Regions from separate parts of the Lactobacillus kullabergensis genome, predicted to be linked through region 2. Evidence: predicted binding sites of a transcription regulator. Region 2 holds the regulator's gene; the other holds the start of a gene.

Region 1 (4,287 bases), 790 kb from region 2:
CAGCGTAATAAAACTTGTGCTGGACTCTTATCATAATGCTGCGCAATAGAAACTACCGTGTCATTAGCAAACAAACCACCTCTACCTAGTGGTGAATATGCTTCGCTCAGAATACCAAGTTCTTTATTATAAGCCGTCACGTCTTCTTCCATATCACTAGGGTTAAGATAAATTTGATTAACGGCAGGACGAATCTTAGCAGTTTTCAGAAGTTCATCTAAGTGCTTACGCCTAAAGTTAGAAACGCCAATTGCGCGAATTTTTCCTGCTTGAACTGCCTCTTCCATTGCCTGCCAGCTTTCCGCATTCAATTCAGCCCAGTGATCACGCACCGGAGCCGGATTAGGCCAATGGATTAAGTACAAATCAAGATAATCTAAATCCAGTTTAGTTAAACTTTCATCAATTGCTGCTTTAGTTTTCTGGTAACCGTGATGATCATTCCACAACTTAGTCGTCACAAATAAGTCACGCCTGTTAACTCCACTTCGTTTAATGCCCCGGCCAATGCTTTCCTCATTGCCGTAGGCAGCAGCAGTATCAATTAAACGATAACCGAGACTCAGCGCATCCTCAACGGTTTTTTGAGCAACTTCACCATCAGGAGTTTGCCAAGTTCCCAGTCCGATAGCTGGAATTTTGACGCCATTATTTAATTCATAAGTGTCATTTAAAGATTGAATTTTGCTAGTCATAATTTTTCACCTCTCACCACTATTATACCGAACTGAGCTATACTTCTACAGCAAAAGATAGCAATTATTGCGGCTGTTTTTGAAAGTCGCTTTTGAGTAAAGTTACAAATTGCGGATAAGTAGTTACTTCATACAGCGGATGCAGATTCATCTTATTCTTGCGCCTGCGATGGTTATACCAAATACTGTCAAAACCATAGTTTTCTGCTCCTAATATGTCTGACTGCAGTCCGTCACCAAAAAAGACAGTATCTGCTGGACCAATATTAGTATGAGCAAAAAAGTAATCAAAAATACGGGTATCAGGCTTAGAAAAACCAGCTTCTTCAGATGTCACAATTAAAGAAAAATAATCCTTAATCCCCGCTAATTCCAAGCGATGCCTTTGCATGAAGGTCTCACCGTTGCTTAAAACCGTTAAGCAATAATTTTGTTTACGGGCATACCGCAAAGTATCCATAACTCCCGGCAGCAACTTGTACGACTCACCAAAATAAGAACGATATTCATTCATTATTGTTAAGCCATCAACTGCAATGCCCAAATTTTCTTTAATAAAATTGGTAAAAGCCATTCTACTCAGCTGATCATAATTGATCTTGCCTTGTTCCAGCTTACGCCACAGTCCTTGATTATATGCATGGTAATCACGTTGCATCTCATCAGTTAACTGCCAATGATGTGCTTTAAAGAGACTATGCAAAGCAAAGCTTTCCGTGGTAGCAAAGTCAATCAAAGTATCATCAACATCAAAAATTATTTGTTTATAACGCAAGCAATTTCTTCCTCTCCAAATATTCCTAAGAATATAATGCGTATTCACTAAAAATAGTGTGGAGATTCATTATAACAATATTTCACTGATAAAGGACATAATTAACTATTTTTAAATTTTGCTTACATTGCTACTGCTATTTCACAAAATAAGATATAATATCCTTTAATTTAAGCAAAAGGGGTGATTGGGCATGTTTACATTATTAGTGATTTTGTTTCTCATTTGGCTTTTGGTCAAAATGGGAATTGGGATTGTCAAAATCCTATTTTTCCTTTTAGCTTGTGCTCTTGCTTTCTTTTTCTTAATTCACTTATTCATTCCTGCAATTATTTTTCTGGGCTTAATCTTCCTTTTCTTCGCAGCAGTCAGGCATTAGTTTTACTTTAAAAAAATAAAGATATATTCAAGCATAATAAGTATTAGATTCAACTTATTGTGCTTTTTTCTTGCTTTGAATTCTATATATTTTTTTATTAGTCCCAATAACCTACTCGGACATCAAGTTAAGACTTTTGTTCGTGTTTAGATGCAATCTTTGCTCTAGAAAATACAAGATATTGTGGTATAGTTCTAATTGTAGCCATAGATGATGTGTCTGTGGAACAATTTATCAATTTTAAGGAGTAACTTTGAACATGAAAAATACGAGCATAACCTTAGATCAGGGTTACATTGATCAAGTGAAACAAAATGTCACTCCCCATTGGGGAGAGCTTGGCTGGGTTACTTATAAAAGGACCTATGCCAGATGGCTTCCTGAAAAAAATCGTTCCGAAAATTGGGACGAAACGGTTAAACGCGTAATCGAGGGCAACATTAATTTGGATCCCCGTCTCAAAGATTCTCCTGCAACAGAAGTAGTTGATGAACTAACAAACGAGGCTAAGGATTTATTTAAACTGGTTTACGGTTTAGGTGCAACACCTTCTGGAAGAAACCTGTGGGTTTCTGGTACAGACTACCAAAAGCGCAATGGTGACTCTCTGAATAATTGCTGGTTCATTGCTATTCGGCCGCAAAAATATGGTGACAGTCATATAGTGCCAGATTATTTAGGCCAAGAACAAGAAGCCGTTTCAATGCCCTTTTCATTTCTTTTTGACCAATTAATGAAAGGCGGCGGCGTTGGCTTTTCTGTTGTGAAAGACAATATTAAAAAGATTCCTGCAGTTGATAATAAAATCGACTTGGCAGTCGTAATTGACAAAAAGAGTGCTTCATACGCAGATTCAGTTAAGTTGGGTGCGACTGACAAAGCTGAATGGGCTAAGCAAAATGAAGATAAGTCAGATTATATTTATTACAACTTGCCTGATACCCGCGAGGGCTGGATTTTAGCAAACGCTCGTCTAATTGATATGCACTTTAATCAAACCAATTCTGAAAATAAGACCAAACTGGTACTCGATATCAGCAGAATTCGTCCTTACGGAGCTAAAATTCACGGTTTTGGCGGCACTGCTTCTGGACCAATGCCATTGGTGGAAATGCTTTTTGATATTAACAACATCATTAATAACCGTGTTAACAGCAACTTAACCTCTGTTGATTGTACTGATATCTGCAATTTGATTGGTAAAACTGTTGTTGCCGGCAATGTCAGAAGGTCAGCAGAGCTCGCTTTAGGTACGAATACTGACCAAGACTTTATCACGATGAAACAAGATAAAGATAAACTCTACCACCACCGCTGGGCCTCAAATAACAGTGTAGCTATTGACTCTAACTTTAATGAATACGAACCAATCGCAAACGGTATCAGGGAAAACGGTGAACCCGGAATAGTTAACCTTGACTTATCTCGTAATTATGGCCGGATTATTGACGGCTATCAAAAAGATATTGATGGTGACGTTGAAGGTACTAACCCTTGCGGAGAAATTTCCTTGGGTAATGGTGAACCATGCAACCTGTTTGAAGTATTTCCATATATTGCAGAACAAGAAAATTGGGATCTGAAAGACGTTTTCAGATTAGCAACTCGTTTCGCTAAGCGGGTAACCTTCAGTGACTATGACTGGGAAATTTCCCGTAACATCATTTATAAGAACCGGAGAATTGGTGTTTCCATGTCAGGTATCCAAGACTGGCTGTTAAACGATTTGGGTCACCGCGTTGTTACCGGCTTTGAAGACAGTATTGATGAAGAAACTGGTGCAAAAATCAAGAAACCAATTTACGATCCTCAAGGAATTAAAATGGTTACTGAAGCTTACCAAGCCGTCATCGATGCTGATAAAGAATACAGTAAGACTTTGAATTGTAATGAATCAATAAAGCACACAACTGTTAAGCCTTCAGGTACTGTTGCCAAACTGGCTGGAGCTTCTGAGGGAATGCACTTCCACTATGCCGGTTACCTCATTCAAAGAATCAGATTCCAAGCTTCTGATCCGCTGCTCAAAGCACTTGACGCTTGCGGTTACTATTCAGAACCAGATATATACTCACCAAACACGACTTGTGTTGAATTTCCATTACGTGCTGCTCACGCTGATAGTAAAAACTTCGCTTCAGCTGGCACAGTTTCAATTGAAGAACAGTTTGCAACGCAAGCATTCCTGCAAACTTACTGGTCAGATAATGCAGTCAGCTGTACCGTTACTTTCCAAAGCGACGAAGGCGACAAGATTACTTCACTCTTTAAACAATACCGACATGTAATTAAGTCAACTTCACTGTTGCCATACTATGGTGGTTCGCTCAAGCAAGCGCCAAAAGAGCCGATCGATAAAGAAAAATACGAAGAAAGAAAAGCCCAGATTACCGGTGATGTCGCTCAAGTCTTTGCTGAGCAAAATGATGATCAAAAAG
Region 2 (4,287 bases):
AAATGGTATTAAGGTCCAAGCTAATACTTTAACTGAGCTGCAAGATGAATTTGCGGTTGACCTCAAGAAAATGGAACAACAAATTTATCATGAAGCTGGTGAAGAATTTAATATTAATTCTCCTAAGCAATTGGGTCATATTTTGTTTGAAAAGATGGGCTTGAAGCCAATTAAAAAGACCAAAACTGGCTATTCAACTTCTGTTGATGTTTTAAACCAGTTAAAGGATGAGAATCCTATCATTGAACAAATTTTGACTTACAGACAAATAGCTAAAATTCAATCTACCTATGTTAATGGCTTGCTAGATGTTATCCAAAAAGACGGTCGGGTTCACACCAGATATTTACAAACCTTGACCGCTACTGGTCGCTTGTCCTCAGTTGACCCTAATTTACAAAATATTCCTACCAGAACGGAAGAAGGAAAGCAAATTAGAAAAGCTTTTGTGCCTAGTGAACCAGACGGTTATATTTTCTCATGTGATTATTCTCAAATTGAATTGCGAGTCTTGGCACAAGTTTCCGGTGATGAACAGATGCAGGAGGCTTTTAGAACGGGTTATGATATCCACGCTCATACGGCCATGCGCATTTTTCATCTCAAATCAACCGATGATGTGACTCCGCTAATGCGGCGTAGAGCTAAAGCAGTTAATTTCGGTATAGTTTATGGCATTTCTGATTATGGCTTGTCTAAGAATCTTAATATTGGCCGTAAAAAGGCTAAGGAGTTTATTGATAATTACTTTGAGCAGTATCCGCAAGTTAAAGAATATATGAATAAAGCTGTGCAAGTGGCACGTGAAAAAGGCTATGCGGAAACAATTATGCATAGAAGACGTTATTTACCAGATATTCATGCCAAAAATTACAATGTTCGTTCTTTTGCAGAAAGAACAGCCATCAATTCCCCTATTCAAGGTTCAGCTGCAGATATTATTAAAATAGCAATGATTAACATGCAGAAAAAATTGGATGACATGCATCTCAAGACAAAAATGGTAGTCCAGGTTCATGATGAATTGATTTTTGATGTACCAAAAGATGAATTAGAAACAATCAAAAAAATTGTGCCTGAAGTTATGCAATCCGCTGTAAGACTTGATATACCTCTTGTAGCTGACTCTGGATATGGCCACAACTGGTTTGATGCGAAGTAAGGAGTAATTTTAATGCCTGAAATGCCGGAAGTTGAAACTGTTAGGCGAACACTTCTTCCTCTTATCAAAGGAAAAACAATAAAAGAAGTAACTGTATGGTACCCCAAGATTATCACAGGAGATGCTAAAGAATTTGCAAAACAGCTAACTGGAAAAAAGATAGAAAATATAGATCGTTACGCTAAATATTTGCTTATTCGTCTCAGTGACAATTTAACAATAGTGTCTCATTTACGCATGGAAGGTAAATATCGTTTAGTCAAAATAAATACTAAAAAGGACAAACACGACCACGTGCAAATTGTTTTTAAAGATAATTCAGCATTGCGCTATAATGATGTGCGTAAGTTTGGCCGAATGCAGCTGATTAAGACGGGGACTGAAAGGGAAAAAACTGGTATTGGCAAATTAGGTGTTGAACCTAATTCAGCAGCTTTTACCGTTTCGTATCTACAAAATGGTTTAGCGCGTAAAAAGAAAAATATTAAAAACACACTCCTTGACCAATCTATTGTTGCAGGTTTGGGCAATATCTACGTTGACGAGGTTTTGTGGGAAACAAAAATTCACCCGTTAAGTCAAGCCAATGCCATTCCAGCAGAAAAGATAGCGCAATTGCACGACAATATTAATTCGTTAATAGAATTGGCAATTGCTGAAAGAGGTACTACAGTTCATACCTATCTGGATGCGAACGGGAAGACAGGAGGTTTTCAAAAAATGTTGCAAGTATATGGACATAAAGGCGAGCCTTGTGTGCGTTGTGGCACACCTCTTGAGAAAATTAAGGTAAATGGACGAGGAACTACTTTTTGCCCTAAGTGTCAGGTGATTTATAAATGACAAAGATTTTAGGCTTAACCGGTGGGATAGCAAGTGGTAAAAGTACTGCAGATGTTTTTTTTAGAGATAAACAAATACCGGTTATAGACTGCGATCAAATTGCTCACGATATTTTAAATAGGGACGAAAAGGGCTATGAACTGGTTTTAAAACATTTTGGTACAAGCATTCTTAAGTCAGATAGATCAATTAATCGTTCAGAGTTAGGACAGATTGTTTTTAACGATAAAAAACAACTTGAAACTTTAAATGGAATTACCCATCCATTGATTTTTCAAGAAATACAAGCTAAAATTGCGCTAAACAACATGAACAAAAATTCTTTGGTTGTTGTGGATGCACCGGTTTTGTTTGAATCAAATGGTCAAAAATATTGCGATTTTACCTTATTAATTGCAATACCGGAATCACTGCAAATGAAAAGGCTAATGTTAAGGGATCATTTGAGTGAGCGTGCTGCCTTGAAGCGTATTCGCAGTCAAATGCCTTTGTCCCAGAAAGAAAAATTGGCTGATTTTGTAATTAATAATACTGGTACAAAACAAGATTTGAAATCGAAATTAGAAAAATTGCTTCTTAACATAAAAGGGGAGGACTTATATGGAATGTCCTAATTGTCATAAAAATGCTTCAAAAGTCATTGATTCACGACCCAGTGATGAAAATCGCGCAATCAGACGTCGGCGTGAATGCGAAAACTGCGGCTTTCGTTTTACCACATTTGAACGAGTTGAAACTACTCCTTTACTAGTGATTAAGAATGATGGTACTCGCGAACCTTTTAATCGTAAAAAAATTTTACATGGTGTGATGGCGGCTGGTCAAAAACGGCCGATATCAAGTACACAATTTGAAGAACTAGTCGATCATGTAGAAAACAAAGTCAGACAACAGGGGGTTAGCGAGATTTCTTCGAAAAAAATTGGTCAACTAGTAATGGATGAGCTGGCAACAATTGATGATGTTGCTTATATTCGTTTTGCTTCTATTTATCGTGAATTTAAAGATATGTCTAGCTTCATGAAAACAATGGAAGATATGATTGCAAAAAGGGAAAAGGGTAATTAATTATGTTTGAGACAAATAATCCCAAACAGCCTTTTTTCATTACCAACAGGGTGGATATTTTTCCCAAAGATTTGCGCATATTAATTAAACTATATCAACCTCTTATTGGCTCTCTTCCTTTAGCACTCTATTTAAGTTTGAATGAAGATTATAATGCACAGGCAATGCTTTCTGATGCTAAGGGAATTTATACTCTTCAAGAACAGACAGATTGTGATATAAAAAAATTATTTGGTGCGTTGCATAAGCTTGAAGCTGTTGGTCTGATTCAAACGAGATTGCTTGACAACCAGATCATGGGTCATGTTTTGTGTTTCGAAATTAAAAATGTTCCAGCAAGCAGTGAATTTTTTTCAACTGCTCTTTTAGCTAGTTTATTAAAAGAAAAAGTTGGTATAACTGCTTTTAATAAATTAAGTCACGAGTTTGCAAGAGAGGCTAAACAAAACCGGAGCGAATTAAGTGGCATCAAGGGAGCACCCAATATTTCTGCTTCCTTTATGGATGTTTTCCATTTATCCGATCAAGAAGCAATAGATCCTTCAATTGAGGTTAAGGAAGCAGCTCGAGAGAATAATTATTCTGCAAGCGATTATGCTACTGTCAATGATCAAGATAATATTGACTGGGATTTTATGAAACAGCAATTTGAAATTTATCAAATTGCTGGTAGCGAAATTGATCAGAATAAAGAAGCTATTCGAGCTGTTATGCGTATATATGGGCTTTCAGAACAGGAATTTGTCGACGAGGCAATACCTTGTTTGCATGGTGACTATCAATTAAATATGAGAGAAATAAAGCAAACTATTGCAAACAGCATTCATGGAAGCGATACTCGCAGGCATTTGCAAGACAAGGCAAAAATACCTGAAAAATTTAATAAAAGTGATAGCCAATTAAATCAAAAAGAACAAAAATTATTGCAAAAAGCTCAGACTGATACTCCAGCGCAGTTTTTGTATCACTTAAAAACTGAACGAAATGATTATGTTGATGCAAGTGAGTATCAAGTGTTAGACAGTTTATATAATGATAAGGGAATATCAGCTGAATTGCTCAATGTTCTGACATATGCTTGTTTAAAAAGTAGCCCAAACATTTCTTTTCGATTAGCAAACAAAATTTTGCATGATTGGTTGCAACATGGAATCAAAACTGGTGCTCAGGCTTTAGATTACATGGAAAAGAGAAAAAGGACCCAAGAACAAAGG

The links. Region 2 encodes NrdR, which represses ribonucleotide reductase genes. Its sites were predicted from a motif close to ACACNATATATNGTGT; they were not measured.
Region 1: a site for NrdR is predicted at 2,021-2,036, ahead of nrdJ (ribonucleoside-triphosphate reductase, adenosylcobalamin-dependent). Genes of this name have one in related genera too.

Annotation. Positions count from the first base shown of each region.
Region 1 covers NZ_CP029477.1:73,339-77,625, reverse strand. Annotated here, with positions in the region: gene DKL58_RS00375 (aldo/keto reductase) at 1-695, opposite strand, end outside; gene DKL58_RS00370 (YjjG family noncanonical pyrimidine nucleotidase) at 760-1,470, opposite strand; gene nrdJ (ribonucleoside-triphosphate reductase, adenosylcobalamin-dependent) at 2,109-4,287, shown strand, end outside.
Region 2 covers NZ_CP029477.1:1,300,132-1,304,418, reverse strand. Annotated here, with positions in the region: gene polA (DNA polymerase I) at 1-1,162, shown strand, start outside; gene mutM (DNA-formamidopyrimidine glycosylase) at 1,175-2,005, shown strand; gene coaE (dephospho-CoA kinase) at 2,002-2,619, shown strand; gene nrdR (transcriptional regulator NrdR) at 2,606-3,073, shown strand; gene DKL58_RS06145 (DnaD domain protein) at 3,076-4,287, shown strand, end outside.